4 regions of the Kosakonia oryzendophytica genome follow, and region 1 is predicted to be linked to each of the others. Evidence: predicted binding sites of a transcription regulator. Region 1 holds the regulator's gene; each other region holds the start of a gene.
What was found. Region 1 encodes LexA, which represses DNA repair genes until DNA is damaged. Its sites were predicted from a motif close to TNCTGTATGTACATACAGNA; they were not measured.
Positions count from the first base shown of each region.

Region 2: a site for LexA is predicted at 2,619-2,638, ahead of mutH (DNA mismatch repair endonuclease MutH). Genes of this name have one in related genera too.
Region 3: a site for LexA is predicted at 1,817-1,836, ahead of O9K67_RS10395 (YebG family protein). Genes of this name have one in related genera too.
Region 4: a site for LexA is predicted at 2,196-2,215, ahead of dinB (DNA polymerase IV). Genes of this name have one in related genera too.

Region 1 is NZ_CP115659.1:4,772,578-4,776,754, forward strand. Features, by position in the region: gene dinF (MATE family efflux transporter DinF) at 1-1,185, opposite strand, end outside; gene lexA (transcriptional repressor LexA) at 1,263-1,877, opposite strand; gene O9K67_RS23010 (diacylglycerol kinase) at 1,986-2,354, opposite strand; gene plsB (glycerol-3-phosphate 1-O-acyltransferase PlsB) at 2,485-4,177, shown strand, end outside.
Region 2 is NZ_CP115659.1:952,798-956,974, forward strand. Features, by position in the region: gene O9K67_RS04585 (NADP(H)-dependent aldo-keto reductase) at 1-412, opposite strand, end outside; gene O9K67_RS04590 (YgdI/YgdR family lipoprotein) at 542-760, opposite strand; gene O9K67_RS04595 (TerC family protein) at 914-1,627, opposite strand; gene mutH (DNA mismatch repair endonuclease MutH) at 1,694-2,389, opposite strand; gene rppH (RNA pyrophosphohydrolase) at 3,071-3,601, shown strand; gene ptsP (phosphoenolpyruvate--protein phosphotransferase) at 3,614-4,177, shown strand, end outside.
Region 3 is NZ_CP115659.1:2,121,590-2,125,766, forward strand. Features, by position in the region: gene kdgA (bifunctional 4-hydroxy-2-oxoglutarate aldolase/2-dehydro-3-deoxy-phosphogluconate aldolase) at 1-475, shown strand, start outside; gene purT (formate-dependent phosphoribosylglycinamide formyltransferase) at 541-1,719, opposite strand; gene O9K67_RS10395 (YebG family protein) at 1,852-2,193, shown strand; gene yebF (protein YebF) at 2,252-2,605, shown strand; gene O9K67_RS10405 (tellurite resistance TerB family protein) at 2,693-3,355, shown strand; gene ptrB (oligopeptidase B) at 3,433-4,177, shown strand, end outside.
Region 4 is NZ_CP115659.1:4,088,214-4,092,390, forward strand. Features, by position in the region: gene O9K67_RS19805 (RNA ligase RtcB family protein) at 1-914, opposite strand, end outside; gene dinB (DNA polymerase IV) at 1,122-2,177, opposite strand; gene dpaA (peptidoglycan meso-diaminopimelic acid protein amidase) at 2,886-3,623, shown strand; gene O9K67_RS19820 (class II glutamine amidotransferase) at 3,594-4,177, opposite strand, start outside.

The DNA of each region.
Region 1 (4,177 bases):
GGCAAACCCTCCAGCGGCAACCGCCATGCTGTTGCGCATTTCTGCACCGCGCGTCGCGCCTACAAACATGCCATCCAGCAAATAACACCACACGCCCACCACCGGCAGGATCACCTGCCAGATAAGGTAGTGCCCGGCCATGTTTTGCAAGGCTGGCAGTGAGGTGAGTAACGCGATAATTGACTCCCCGGCCAGCGCATACACCGCTGAGAACGCCAACGCCACCAGACCAGCCTGGCGGCATGCCGCGTGCCAGATGAGCTTAAGCTGCGTGTCGTCACGCGCGCCATAAGCGTGCCCGGAATGGGCTTCCACTGCATAAGCGAACCCGTCCAGCGCATAGGCAGTGAACGTCAGAAACATCATCAGCACCGCATTCGCCGCCACGGTTTCGCCGCCAAGACGCGCGCCGAACACGGTTATCGAACCAAAGCAGAGCTGTAACAATAACGAGCGCAGCATGATGTCCCGATTAAGCGCCAGCAAGCGTCCAAGGCCGCCGCGCCAGGCCGCCTTCAGCACCGGGAAGGTGATACCGCGCATAACCAGCACACGTCGTGCCATCAACAGGCCGAGCGCAAAGGTCGCGTACTCCGCCACCACCGTTGCTAATGCCGCTCCCTGAACGTTCATGCCCAGCCCCATCACCAACCAGACATCAAGCACAATATTGAGAACGTTGCCCACCACCAGCAAGATCACCGGTGCGCGGGCATACTGCACGCCCAAAAGCCATCCCAGCAGCACCAGGTTACCGAGCGATGCCGGAGCACTTAACCAGCGGATATCAAGGAAGCGCCGCGCCTGCTCCAGCACCGCAGCGCTGCCGCCGGTAATGTGCAACGCCAGATCGATAAGTGGCACGCGTAAGAGTGTAATCAGCACGCCAGCGCCCATCGCCAGCAGCAGTGGCTGCACTAACGCCCGAGCCAGCGCAGGCGCATTTTTCGCACCGTATGCCTGAGCCGTGAGCCCGGTGGTGCTCATTCGCAGAAACAGCAGCAGCATAAACAGGAAGCTGGTCGCTGTCGCGCCGATGGCCACACCACCCAGATAGACTGCGCTATCCAGATGCCCGACCACTGCCGTATCCACCAGCCCCAGCAACGGGACAGTGATATTGGAGAAGATCATTGGCAGGGCAAGTCGCCACAGCGCTTTGTCGGATGCAGTCAGCAGCGGCATAGCAGCGTCAGAATCGATCGGGGAAAGGCATTAACGCTGCGGAGCGTAAAACAGCACCGCAGCGAATAAGGGAGGCGTTACAGCCACTCGCCATTGCGAATGACGCCTACCGCCAGTCCTTCAATGGTGAAGTTTTGATCGCGCAGATCAACAACAATCGGGGAAAACTCATTGTTTTCCGGTAACAGTTCAACTGTGTTGCCCTGTTTTTTCAGACGTTTAACGGTCACTTCGTCTTCAATACGCGCCACAACGACCTGGCCGTTGCGTACATCCTGCGTTTTATGCACCGCGAGCAGGTCGCCGTCCATAATGCCGATGTCTTTCATTGACATTCCGCTCACGCGCAACAGGAAATCCGCATGCGGTTTGAAGAGCGCAGGATCGACCTGGTAATGCCCTTCGATATGCTGCTGCGCCAGCAGCGGCTCACCAGCGGCCACGCGGCCGATCAGCGGCAGTCCGAGATCGTCTTCTTCTTCAAGCAGCAAGCGAAGACCGCGTGATGCGCCAGATACGATTTCGATAACCCCTTTGCGCGCCAGCGCTTTGAGGTGTTCTTCAGCCGCATTTGGGGAACGGAACCCCAATTGTTGCGCGATTTCCGCACGTGTCGGCGGCATACCTGTTTGGGAGATGCGATCGCGGATAAGATCGAACACCTCTTGTTGCCTGGCCGTTAATGCTTTCATTCCGCCCCCTGGGTGTATATACAGTTATGCTGTGAGTATATACAGTCAAAGGTGATTTTGGAACCAAATTTAAGCAAATAACCAGAGTGTTATCGAATTCTGGAAGCGTTATCGAAAATGCGACCAGAGCAGTGAGATCCAGGTAAACAGCGCCAGCAGGATAGACATCAGCACCGCTGCCGACCCCATATCCTTCGCTCGCCCGGAAAGTTCATGAAATTCCGCGCCAATCCGATCCACCACCGCTTCAATTGCACTGTTGAGGATTTCAACGATCATTACCAGCGATACCGAACCAATCAGCAGTACGCGCGTGATGGGATCCACATCGAGCCAGCAGGCAATAATAATGGCCAGCACGACCGCGACGGCCTCCTGGCGAAACGCCGCTTCATTTATCCATGCGGCACGAACGCCTTTCCAGGAATAGCCCGCCGCTTTAATGATCCGGGTTAATCCAGTGGTATTATTGGCCATGAAAAGAACCTTTTTATCTAATGAGCATCAATGTCTATGTAAGCACGAAGAGGTACAACAGAAATTATGCGCGCTTTCTGATATTCTTGCGGCGCAATGGCACTATTAACCCAGAGGCTTTACATCCTTTATGTCCGGCTGGCCACGAATTTACTACAAATTACTGAATTTACCATTAAGCGTGCTGGTAAAAAGTAAATCGATCCCCGCAGAACCTGCACAGGAACTGGGTCTCGATACCTCACGTCCCATCATGTATGTGCTGCCTTACAACTCCAAGGCAGACTTGATGACGCTGCGCGCTCAGTGTCTGGCGCATGAGTTGCCAGACCCACTGGAACCGCTGGAAATCGACGGCGCACTGCTACCGCGTTACGTGTTTATCCACGGCGGGCCGCGTGTATTTACCTATTACACGCCAAAAGAAGAATCCATCAAACTGTTCCATGATTACCTGGATCTCCACCGCAGTCATCCGGATTTGGATGTGCAAATGGTACCGGTATCGGTGATGTTTGGTCGCTCCCCCGGGCGTGAGAAGGGCGAAGTCAACCCGCCTTTGCGCATGCTCAACGGCATCCAGAAATTCTTCGCTGTGTCCTGGCTTGGTCGCGACAGCTTTGTGCGTTTTTCACCGCCTGTTTCATTGCGTCGCATGGCGACAGAACACGGCACAGACAAAATTATCGCGCAGAAACTGGCACGCGTCGCGCGTATGCACTTCGCCCGTCAACGCCTTGCCGCAGTTGGCCCGCGCCTGCCTGCGCGTCAGGATCTGTTTAATAAGCTGCTCTCATCCAAAGCAATTGCCCGAGCAGTCGAAGATGAGGCGCGCAGCAAGAAAATCTCCCACGATAAGGCGCAGCAAAATGCTATCGCATTGATGGAAGAGATCGCGGCGAACTTCTCATACGAGATGATCCGCCTGACTGACCGCATCCTCGGCTTCACCTGGAACCGTCTCTATCAGGGCATTAATGTGCACAACGCCGAGCGCGTGCGCCAGTTGGCCCATGATGGTCACGAGATTGTCTATGTGCCCTGCCACCGCAGCCATATGGACTACCTGCTGCTGTCGTACGTGCTCTATCACCAGGGGCTGGTGCCGCCGCATATCGCCGCAGGCATTAACCTGAATTTCTGGCCCGCCGGGCCGATTTTCCGCCGCCTGGGCGCGTTCTTTATTCGCCGTACCTTTAAGGGCAATAAGCTCTATTCCACCGTGTTTCGTGAATACCTGGGTGAGCTGTTTAGCCGCGGTTATTCCGTCGAATATTTTGTCGAGGGCGGCCGTTCCCGCACCGGGCGTTTGTTGGACCCAAAAACCGGTACGCTGTCGATGACCATTCAGGCAATGCTGCGCGGCGGTACGCGTCCTATCACGCTGGTGCCGATTTACATCGGGTATGAGCACGTGATGGAAGTGGGCACCTACGCTAAAGAGCTGCGCGGGGCGACGAAAGAGAAAGAGAGTCTGTTGCAGATGGTGCGAGGCCTGAGCAAGCTGCGCAATCTGGGCCAGGGGTATGTGAATTTCGGTGAGCCTATCTCGCTGATGAACTACCTGAACCATCATGTGCCGGAGTGGCGCGAGTCGATCGATCCGATTGAAGCTATCCGTCCGGCATGGTTAACGCCGACGGTGAACGGCATTGCCGCCGATCTGATGGTACGAATTAACAACGCGGGTGCGGCTAACGCCATGAACTTGTGCTGTACAGCACTGTTGGCATCGCGTCAGCGCTCTCTGACGCGGGAGCAGTTAACCGAGCAGTTGAGTTGCTACCTTGAGCTCATGCGTAATGTGCCCTATTCGCCGGATT
Region 2 (4,177 bases), 1.3 Mb from region 1:
TGGCGCGCTGCGGCCAGTGCACCTGGTACAGGTCGAGATAATCGGTTTGCAGACGCTTTAAACTCGCATCCAGCGCGCTGCGGATGTTTTTGCGATCCAGCGCCTGATTGGGGCGGATGCCGCTGTCATTGTTGCGGCTCGGGCCGCTGACTTTAGAGGCGATCACCAGTTTTTCGCGGTTGCCGCGTTTCGCCAGCCAGTTGCCGACGTAGGTTTCAGTCAGCCCTTGTGTTTCCGGGCGTGGCGGGACAGGGTACATCTCTGCAACATCAATCAGGTTTATGCCCTGGCTGACGGCATAGTCGAGCTGTGCGTGGGCGTCGGCTTCGCTGTTTTGTTCACCAAACGTCATTGTGCCCAGCCCCAGGGTGCTGATTTCAAGCGAACTGTGGGGGATACGGTGATAGTGCATAGCCGGCTTCCTCAATCAAACAACGTCAGAGCTCCTGACAAAGGAATATAACCATGGCAGAGGGGAAGAGAAAGGGAAAGCGGAAATTCAAAAAAAGGCCAGCAGGTTACTGACCTTTATAGGGATTTCTTAGCGCTCAATAATCTGGGATATGTCATCACGGTTAATCTGCATTTTATTGCCTTGCTGATCGTGGTAGCTGACCAGCCCGGTCTCATCATCAATTTCTGGTTTACCTTGCGTCAGGATCATCCTGCCATCTTTTGTCGCCATAACATAATCGCTGCTGCATCCGGAAACAGCAAAAACCAGTCCCACTGCGGAAATCAGCACTGCCCATTTTTTCATCATCCTGCCCCTCTCACGGCCTGTCATACACAAGTCTAGTAATAACGTGCGATCGGGTGATGAAAAAGCGGGATTATCTGAAAAGATCTGAAAAGAGAGGATGAGGAGAGAGGAACAGCGAAGAACGCTTCCTCCGAAGAGGAAGCGTGAACATTACAGCGGATTCTTCTTGTTACGCATCAGGTTGAGCGTTTCAACGGCAATGGAGAAGAACATCGCAAAGTAGATATAGCCTTTCGGCACATGTATAGAGACGCTTTCCAGGATCAGCGTAAAGCCAACAAGGATCAGAAACGACAATGCCAGCATTTTGACCGACGGATGGCGATCAACAAATTCGCCGATCGGCCGCGCAGCAAACATCATTACGCCAACGGCAATCACCACGGCGGCCATCATGATGAACAGATGATCCGACAGGCCCACGGCGGTGATCACGGAATCAAGGCTGAAAATGATATCCAGCAGCATGATTTGCACGATAGCGCCAAGGAAAGAGTGCACATTGGTCTTCAACCCTTCTTCTTCCCCCTCGATCGATTCGTGGATCTCTTTGCTTGCTTTCCAGATCAGGAACAAGCCGCCGAGAAAAAGAATCAAATCGCGGGCGGAAACGTTGTGATCAAACACGCTGAACAGTGGGTGCGTCAGCCTGGTCACCCAAGCAATAGACGCCAGCAGTAACAGGCGCATGATCATTGCCGCTGCAAGCCCAAGGCGACGTGCGTGATTACGTTGTGCAGTGGGAAGTTTGGCGACGACCAGAGAGAGGAAAATAATATTGTCGATCCCGAGAACGATCTCCAGTAGCGTCAATGTTCCGAGCGCCAGCCAGGCGTTGGGGTCGGTTATCCATGCAAATAACATTTAAGCAAAGTCCTGCCAAAAAAAAGAAGCGCTAATTATAAGCGCCAGCGTTGCTGTGGCAAAAATTTAATATCCGGAGAGTAAAAAATGACGAGCCAGCAGGGCACTGGTGAAGTTCTTTTTCAGATAAAAACCGCGGGGTAAGGTGAGGATCCGTTCGCCATGCTCGCCGATCGCTTCGGTGAGTGCTTTGCTGTTGGCCGCCTTCGGGCGTAACTGCATCACTTCGCCGTGACGCGCGGTAATACGGGTGACTCTCCCTAACACGATCAGGTCCATCAACTCTTCCCAGTCGAGACGTAACTGCCGTTCTTCGTCTTCGTTCGGGCTCCAGAGCAGGGGCGAGCCAACCCGGCGTTCTGCCACCGGTATTTCCCGCGATCCTTCGATAGGGATCCATAAGACACGCTTGAGTTTATGGCGAACGTGACTGGTTTCCCACACCACGCCACTGTTGCCGGTCAACGGCGCGACGCAAACAAACGTTGTTTCCAGCGGGCGTCCCTGACTGTCTACAGGGATCGTTTTCAATTCGACGCCCAACGCTGCAAAGTCCTGTTCCGGTTTGCTGCCTGCGCTTGCGCCTAACCACAGCTCGAGCAACACACCCGTCCACCCTTTATCTCGTTTGAGATCGCGGGGAACGGGCAACCCTGCCTTTGCCGCCAGTTCTCCCAGTGAGTAGCCTGCCAGGCGCTGCGCCTGAGCCAGCAACTGAGCTTCTGTTTCCGGAGGTGTTGTCAGTGGAGCTAACGCGGACATGCTAAAAACCTTTTGGTTAAAAAACAGACGGCAGTTTTGCACTGCATCTGTGCAGTTTACCTTTTTCCATGCTGGCTAAGCAATGCGATGATTTATAAGGTAATTTATTTTCATCGATCAGGCGTTGCGCAACAGTGTGATCGGTTTTCCAAATCTGGTCACTGACAATAAACAGGATCTTACACCCTGTTATCCACAGAAAAGTGGGATAACTGGGGAAAAGCCCCACTACTGTTTCAATTTACAGCCTTGACGTGCGACGAAAATCGAATTTCTGCACAAAATGTGCCTAACTTATTGGCATAATCTGTGGATAAAAACGGCTCTGTTCGATCTTTCATCAGCGACAGGATCCGAAGAGTGATGATCATCACACTACGTCCGAGGAAAAGGTTGATAAACACTGTAACTCAATGAATTACTGTATTTTATTTTTACAGGTCCATCACGAGTTATTCAGACTGTTCCGGGTTTTCCCTGGGTAATTCCACACTTCTTCACAACTCTATCCACAGAAAAGGTGAATAAAACCCGTTGGCGGAGGCGAGCGCTGTTTATAACTCTGACGATAACTGTGAGTTATTCAATTGTTATCCGTCCGTGTCCCTGTAATAGAGTGGTTTACCGTTATGCACGAGTGTGAAACAATCGCTTCATTCAGATTTATTTTGAGGTAGTCCGGTGATTGATGACGATGGCTACCGCCCAAATGTTGGAATCGTAATCTGTAACCGCCAGGGCCAGGTGATGTGGGCCAGGCGCTTTGGACAACATTCATGGCAATTCCCCCAGGGGGGGATCAACCCTGGAGAATCCCCGGAACAGGCAATGTACCGGGAACTGTTCGAGGAAGTGGGCTTAAGTCGTAAAGATGTTCGTATCCTTGCTTCTACCCGTAACTGGTTGCGTTACAAGTTGCCGAAACGTTTGGTGCGTTGGGACACAAAGCCGGTATGTATCGGCCAGAAACAAAAGTGGTTTCTTCTGCAATTGGTCGGTAACGATGCCGACATCAATATGCAAGCCAGTAGTACGCCTGAATTTGATGGCTGGCGCTGGGTAAGCTATTGGTATCCTGTTCGTCAGGTAGTGTCGTTTAAACGCGACGTCTACCGGCGGGTGATGAAAGAATTCGCAAGCGCGGTCATGCTGCTTCAGGAAACGCCTCCTAAGCCGCAGAATGCGCCTGCATGGCGACGTAAACGAGGTTAAGCCACCCACATCATGCTCACCCGACTGCGAGAAATAGTTGAGAAAGTCGCCAGCGCGCCGCGCCTTAACGAAGCGCTGGAAATACTGGTTACCGACGTTTGCCTGGCGATGGAAACCGAGGTGTGCTCGGTCTATCTCGCAGATCACGACAGACGTTGCTTTTACCTGATGGCGACGCGCGGTTTGAAAAAACCGCGTGGTCGTACTGTCACACTCGCATTTGATCAAGGGATTGTCGGTCTGGTCGGCAGGCTGGCGGAACCTATCAACCTTGCCGATGCGCAGAAGCACCCCAGCTTTAAATATATTCCCGCGGTGAAAGAGGAGCGTTTTCGCGCCTTTCTTGGTGTACCTATTATTCAGCGCCGTCAGTTGCTTGGTGTACTGGTGGTTCAGCAGCGTGAGCTGCGCCAGTACGATGAAAGTGAAGAGTCCTTTCTGGTGACGCTCGCCACGCAGGTGGCGGCAATTCTCTCCCAGTCCCAATTAAACGCGTTGTTTGGTCAATATCGCCAGACGCGCATTCGTGCGCTCCCTGCCTCTCCTGGTGTGGCAATCGCCGAAGGGTGGGTAGAT
Region 3 (4,177 bases), 2.5 Mb from region 1:
TATCCGTGCGATTGCTAAAGAAGTGCCGGACGCGATTGTTGGTGCGGGCACCGTGCTGAACCCGCAGCAACTGGCGGAAGTGACCGCTGCGGGTGCGCAGTTCGCCATCAGCCCGGGTCTGACCGAACCGCTGCTGAAGGCCGCAACGGAAGGCTCAATCCCGCTGATCCCGGGTATCAGCACCGTTTCCGAACTGATGCTGGGCATGGACTACGGTCTGAAAGAGTTTAAATTTTTCCCGGCTGAAGCGAATGGCGGCACCAAAGCGCTGCAAGCCATTGCCGGTCCGTTTGCGCATGTGCGTTTCTGCCCGACTGGCGGGATTTCTCCGGCAAACTACCGTGACTACCTGGCGCTGAAAAGTGTGCTGTGCATCGGCGGTTCCTGGTTGGTGCCGGCAGATGCGCTGGAAGCAGGTGATTATGACCGCATCACTAAACTGGCACGTGAAGCGGTAGAAGGCGCGAAGCAGTAACCGTGCGGCGGGTCTAACCCCGCCAGCCATAAAGCCCGCTCAGCGTTACTGCTGGCGGGCTTTTTTTATCCCTGAACGTTAACGGTCTTCGCTGCCGTAATCGCCCGTTGTACGGCGGTTTCGACATTCTCGCCCGTCGCCAGCGCGACGCCCAGTCGACGGGAGCCGTCGATTTCCGGTTTGCCGAACAGGCGCAACTGCACACCAGCGCCCACCGCTTCATGCACGTTATCGAAGGTCACATTCCGGCTGCTCAAACGCGGCAGGATGACCGCCGAAGCAGACGGGCCATACTGGCGGATGTCGCCAACAGGCAAGCCGAGGAAGGCGCGCACGTGCAGCGCGAACTCGGAGAGATCCTGCGAAATCAGCGTAACCATACCGGTATCATGCGGTCGCGGAGAGACTTCGCTGAAGATGACTTCATCGCCACACACGAATAACTCCACGCCAAACAGACCGTGACCACCGAGCGCCAGGACGACTTTGCGGGCAATCTCTTCCGCGCGTTGCAGCGCGACGGTGGACATCTGCTGCGGCTGCCAGGATTCACGATAATCCCCGTCTTCCTGACGGTGGCCAATGGGAGCGCAAAAATGCACGCCATCCACCGCGCTGACTGTCAAAAGCGTGATTTCAAAATCAAAGTGGACCACGCCTTCGACAATCACGCGACCGGCTCCGGCACGGCCGCCTTGTTGTGCATATTCCCAGGCTTTAGCTAACTGGTCAGTACTTTTAATAAAGCTCTGGCCTTTGCCAGATGAACTCATAACCGGCTTAACAATACACGGCAACCCAATCTCTTCAACCGCCTGATGGAATGCGGCTTCACTGTCAGCAAAACGGTAACTGGACGTCGGAAGCTGGAGTTCTTCCGCCGCGAGACGACGAATGCCCTCACGGTTCATTGTCAGCTTTGCAGCACGCGCACAGGGGACAACGTGCTGGCCTTGTGCTTCCAGTTCAATCAGCGTATCGGTGGCGATGGCTTCGATTTCCGGCACAATGAAATGGGGTTTTTCTTGCGCTACCAGCGCTTTCAGCGCCTCTCCATCCAGCATATTAATAACATGCGAACGGTGGGCGACATGCATTGCCGGGGCATCGGCATAGCGGTCAACGGCAATCACTTCGATGCCGAGACGTTGGCACTCAATGGCCACTTCTTTGCCCAGTTCGCCGGAACCGAGTAACATCACGCGAGTTGCTGCAGGGCGCAGCGCAGTACCTAAAAGAGTCATAGCAGCTTACCGTTGGGAAAAAATCTGCGCGCAGTATAAACGAAAACGTTTGCGTCTGTCTTTTATCACTTGCGATGGTTTTTTCATCGCGCTACTATACTGTATAAATAAACAGTTAAATGAGGCTGCATCATGGCGGTAGAAGTTAAATACGTAGTCATTAGAGAAGGTGAGGAAAAAATGTCTTTTGCCAGCAAAAAGGAAGCGGATGCTTACGATAAGATGCTTGATCTGGCGGAAGTTCTGGGTGACTGGTTAGGCGCAGGTCCGGTCACACTGGAAGACGAAACACGTGACCAAATGGCGCTGTGGCTTGCCGAACAAAAAGACGCACTTAGCAGCATCCTTAAGTCCGGCAAATTGCCTGGAACAGAGGCACAGGAACCTGAAATGTCACCGGCGGCGGATGTGGAGAGTGAGCCGACAGACACCGTCGACATTAAAAGCGCAGCCAAACGCGCGAAAGTTGCCTGATCTTGCACTGCCTGTAATTTGTACCATGCTTTGAAGGGGTAAAAACCAGGAGATAAGCATGAAAATAGCAGGGGTTTTCGCCAGCTTTCTTTTGCTGGCGGGCAGTGCAGCGGCGCATGCCGCTAACGATAAGTCGGTGAAGTTTCCCTCGTGCGAGGGGCTTAACGCTGAAGGCATTGCCGCCAGCGTTAAGCGTGACTATTTGCAAAATCGCATTGTTCGTTGGGCAGACGATCAAAAAAAACTTGGACAGGCTGATCCTGTGGCCTGGATCAGCACCAAGGATATTGTCGGCAAGGGCGATAAATGGGCTGTACCGTTAACCGTACGCGGGAAAAGCACTGATATCCACTATAAAGTGGTGATCGACTGCAAGGCCGGTACGGCGGACTATCAACCACAACCTGACTGACACAATTTTCCCATCTTTTGCAGAGTCAGACATTTCCTGACATCCCCTCGCTTACTCTGAGCGCACCATTATCAGTAGGCGAGGGACATCATGAGTTGGTTAAATCAATTACAGTCGCTGCTTGGTCAGAAAGGCGGAGCAGTATCTTCTTCCTCAGACGCGCAGGGGTTAAGCAAACTGCTGGTACCCGGTGCGCTGGGTGGTCTTGCCGGACTGCTGGTTGCCAGTAAATCATCGCGTAAACTTCTGGCCAAATACGGTACCAGCGCCTTGCTGGTTGGCGGTGGTGCGGTAGCCGGCAGCGTGCTGTGGAATAAATACAAAGATCGTATCCGTGATGCTCACCAGGGTGAGCCCCAGTTTGGTCAACACCATTCACCGTTGGATGTGCGCACAGAACGCCTGATCCTGGCACTGGTCTTTGCAGCCAAAAGTGATGGTCATATCGATGACAAGGAACGCGCGGCTATCGAACAACAACTTCGAGAAGCAGGCGTGGAAGAGCAGGGACGGGCGCTAATCGCGCAGGCCATTGAGCAGCCTCTTGAGCCTGAACGGCTGGCGCGGGGTGTCAAAAACGAAGAAGAAGCGTTGGAAATCTATTTCCTCAGTTGCGCTGTTATCGATATCGATCACTTTATGGAGCGCAGTTACCTTAACGCGTTGGGCGATGCGCTAAAAATCCCTGCCGATGTGCGTGAAGGGATTGAAGAGGATCTTAAGCAACAAAAACATGCTCTCCCGCAATAACAACTGCTACGTTTCGCTTGCATCGCGCGCGGGTTTTGCCACCCTTATAGGTATGTAAAACTAAAAAGAACAGTGCTATGCCGCCGAAAGCGAAAAGAATCCCCCATGCCCTGACTGTGCATGGTGATACACGTATCGATGATTATTACTGGCTGCGGGACGACTCGCGTTCCCAGCCAGACGTTCTGGACTATCTTCAACAAGAAAACCGCTATGGGCATGAGGTGATGGCGTCGCAACAGGCGCTTCAGGACCGAGTGCTGGGGGAGATTATCTCGCGCATTCCGCAGCGTGAGATTTCTGCACCTTATATCAAAAATGGCTACCGCTATCGCCATATCTACGAACCCGGCAACGAATATGCTATCTATCAGCGTCAGTCCGTGCTGAGTGCCGAATGGGATGAATGGCAGGTGCTTCTGGATGCGAACCAACGCGCGGCGCATAGTGAATTCTATACCCTCGGCGGCATGTCCGTGTCGCCCGATAATACCATTATGGCCATTGCGGAAGATTACCTGTCGCGTCGGCAATATGGCCTGCGGTTTCGCAACCTTGAAACCGGGAACTGGTATCCGGAGATGCTTGATAACGTCTCGCCAGAGTTCGTCTGGGTCAACGATTCTGAAACGCTCTACTATGTGCGCAAACATGCGACAACGTTGTTACCGTATCAGGTGTGGCGACATACTGTTGGTACGCCCGCGCAACATGATGAACTGGTCTATGAAGAGCAGGATGAAGCGTTCTACGTCGGATTGAGCAAAACCACCTCGCAGCACTACATCACCATCCATCTGGCCAGTGCCACTACCAGCGAAG
Region 4 (4,177 bases), 680 kb from region 1:
CACTCGGTACGCATCCATTTACGTCCCGCGCCATGCGCAAGCGAGAACAAGCTCGTTTCGCTTACCACCGGCTTAACCAGCCAGCTGTAATCACCACGCGAACCGGGGATCACCACCAGCCCCTGACCGTCCGGCGTAGCGCCCTTGCGGTGCAACCAGCCCGACATGTCGCCCACGGTGCATGCTTGTACAAAGTTATGCGCTACATCCAGCACCGGCGCACCATCCGCGTTGATCTGCCCGAGAATACGCCGGGCAATCAGATCGCGATTCACGCGAGCAAAGTTCAGCGCATCATCATGCTCCGTCAGATAGTCGCGGGCGGCATCGCTGCCCTCTACCAGCCCATCATGGGAGAACATCGCGATGTGACGACGCAGGATCGCCTGCCCCAACCCCCGTGAGCCACTGTGCGCCAGCAGCAGCAACTGCCGATCGTTGAGCCCATATTGTGCGAACGTCACGGCATCCGTCACGCTGTCTATCTGCTGCAATTCGGCAAAGTGGTTGCCGCCGCCAATTGAGCCCAACGCAGCGCGGTACGGATGCGTCTGAAATGCCTGCGGGACAACGTTGTCCAGCCACTCAGGCATGGCGGTATCGCCCAATGCGCCAAGCCGTTTTTCCAGCTTATCGGCGTTGTATTTACGCAGCGGTAAGTCCGTTTGCCACAGCGCCATGCCGCAGCCAATATCATTACCCACCAGCGCCGGGTAAAAACGCCCAGTGGAAAAAAACGCCGCGCCAATGGGGTAGCCGCGCCCAGGGTGCAGATCCGGCATCCCCACCACACGGATCATACCCGGCAATGCAGCCGTGGTTTGTAATTGTTGAATCGCTGAACCTTCGATCCAAAGATTTTCTGAAGCAATATACGAAATTGCTTCTGAGATATGACAAATAGAATTGCCCATATACCAATCCATATGCAGAAAAATAAAAGGAATTGGCAGACGTAACCAGGGGCAATATGACGGAGAATTAATCCTGGAAAGGTCTGCAAAGAGAAATCAGGGCATGGTGTGTCATGGTGAACCTCCTTTGCAGTAACGTGGAATGAATAAACGCCGGGGATGATAGAGAAGCCAATATTAAATTGCTACCGTTATTTATGGTAGTTTTTATAGACCTAACACCAGTTGCCGCTCAAGTTGGGGATCGAGCAGAGTGACATGCAGCCCCACCAGCCGGACACCACGCCCGCTGCGGCGCTCATCCCAGGTTTTACGCGCCGTTGCCAGCAGATCCTCTTTATTTAAACGCGGCCAGACATGCTCCTGAGTCGTGAGCTGAAAATCATTAAATTTCAGTTTTACCCCCTGGCGGGCAATTAACAGATCCGGTTTGACTTTCGCCAGCCGTCTTTCCAGCTCGGGATATAAATGCTCAATAATCGCCTCGCACTCTTCCCAGTGGTGAATATCCTCCGCCAGCGTACGTTCCACGCCGACCGATTTACGCAGGCGCTCACTGTTTATTTCCCGCTCATCAATCCCCTGGCTGCGTTCCCATAATATGCGACCAAACTTGCCAAAGCGTTTGAGCAACATGGCCAGATCGCTGTTTTGCACATCCTCGCAGGTGCGCAGCCCCATGCTTTCCAGCTTTGCCGCCGACACTTTTCCGACACCCGGGATTTTGCTGAGCGACAGCGTACGCAAAAACGCGGGCACCTCCGCTGGCGTGATCACATATTGCCCGTTGGGTTTATTGAGATCGGAGGCGATCTTGGCAAGAAATTTTACCGGCGCGACGCCCGCGGAGGCGGTGAGCTGCGTCTCGTTAAAAATAGCCTGGCGGATCTCCTGCGCCATCAGCGTTGCCGAGCCGTGGCAGTGCGGGCTGTCGGTCACATCGAGATAGGCTTCATCCAGCGAAAGTGGTTCGATAAGCGCAGTGTAACGGGAAAAAATCTCACGGATTTGGTTGGAGGCTTCTTTATAGGCATCGAAACGACCCGGTAACAAGGTGAGGTGCGGACAGAGTTTTAATGCCATCGCCGTTGGCATGGCGCTACGTACGCCGAATTTGCGCGCCGGATAATTGGCGGTGCTGATAACGCCACGTTTAACACGGCTGCCGCCAATGGCGATGGGAATATCGCGCAGGGCCGGGTTATCGCGCATTTCTACCGCCGCGAAAAAGCAGTCCATATCGACATGAATGATTTTGCGCATGCGTACGCCCTCACAGAACACTGGATAAGTATACAGCACATTCAAATGAAATGAGAAGCCAGGGCGAAAAACGGGGAGGAAAATCACGATCTCGCTATTAATTCAACGCTTATACGGCCAGAATAACCGGCAAGCAAACGGCAAACGAATACACAATCCGTTGCGCGACAGCTTGGCGAAAGGCCAACAAAGAGGTAGCGGAAGAGTGACGTGTTATACACAAAATCATTCGCGCTACATCGCGGCGGCAAGGCTGAGTATCCCCGGGAGCTGACACAAGTCAATGACCGGGGTGCGAAGGCGCGGCCAACAAAGAGGTAGCGGAAGAGTGACCTGTAATACACAAAATCATTCGCGCTACATCGCGGCGGCAAGACTGAGTATCCCCGGGAGCTGACACAAGTCAATGACCGGGGTGCGAAGGCGCGGCCAACAAAGAGGTAGCGGAAGAGTGACGTGTTATACACAAAATCATTCGCGCTACATCGCGGCGGCAAGACTGAGTATCCCCGGGAGCTGACACAAGTCAGTGACCGGGGTGCGAAGGCGCGGCCAACAAAGAGGTAGCGTGAAGGATGACGTGTATTGGGGCTTGCGAAAAAATGCCGTAATGCTAATGTGGGCGCTCCAAAACAGAATAGTCTGAATTTTGGGCGTCTTTTGCCGTCCTGGCAATGTGGTATTAGCTTTATCAAGGAAACAAGTAGTATGCGCAAAATCGCATTATTTATTGCGATGCTTCTGATTCCGTGCGTCTCGTTTGCTGGCCTGGTGAGCAGCAATGGTTCAATCACGCCGGTCAGCAAAGAATATAAGCAGCAGTTGATGGGGTCGCCGGTTTATATCCAAATCTTCAAAGAAGAGCGCACCCTTGATCTTTACGTCAAAATGGGCGAGCAGTACCAGTTGCTGGACAGCTATAAAATTTGTAACTACTCCGGCGGGTTAGGTCCCAAACAGCGCCAGGGCGATTTTAAAAGCCCGGAGGGGTTTTACTCCGTGCAGCGCAGCCAGCTCAAGCCGGACAGCCGTTTTTATAAAGCCATCAATATTGGTTTTCCGAACAATTATGACCGCGCTCATGGCTATGAAGGCAAATACCTGATGATTCACGGTGCCTGCGTTTCGATTGGCTGCTATGCCATGACGGACTCAAGCATCGACGAGATCTTCCAGTTTGTCACCGCCGCGCTGGTATTCGGGCAACCGAATGTGCAGTTGAGCATTTATCCGTTCCGCATGACTGATGCCAACATGCAGCGTCATAAATATTCAACCTATGCGGATTTCTGGAAGCAGTTGAAGCCCGGCTACGACTATTTCGCCGCCACCCACCAGCCGCCGGTAGTCTCGGTCGTGGATGGCCGCTACGTTGTAAACAAACCGCTCAACACGTCGACGCAGCCGCAGCTGGCGTCAAACTACACGCTCCCCCAGGCAAAATAACGCCCACTCACCTGGCATAATCTTGTGCCAGGTTTCATTGCCGGTTAGCGGTTGTGTGGCAATCACGGTAACCACATCGTTGGGTGTGGTTTCCCGCTGAAAATCGATTTCCACATCCTGATCCAACAGTTTCGCCACACCAAACGGCGCGCGACGCGTGATCCAAAACAAATTGGTGGAACAAAACGCCATCACATAGCGTCCGTCCGACAGCAGCATATTGAAAACACCCTTCTGCCGCAGTTCCGTCGCCAGTGCCGCAATGAACTTAAAGACCGCAGCCATATTGCCCGGCGTACGCGGGTAACGCTCCGTTAACTTATGCAACAACCAGCAGAAAGCTTTTTCACTGTCTGTCTCTCCCACCGGACGAAAATTACCGGTTTCCAGAGACTTATACCCGGTAAGCTGCCCGTTATGGGCATAGGTCCAGTTACGGCCCCACAGTTCGCGGGTAAACGGATGGGTATTTTCCAGCGCCACTTCGCCACGGTTGGCCTGCCGAATATGGGCTATCACTGAGCAGGACTTAATGGGGTAGTCCTGCACCAGTT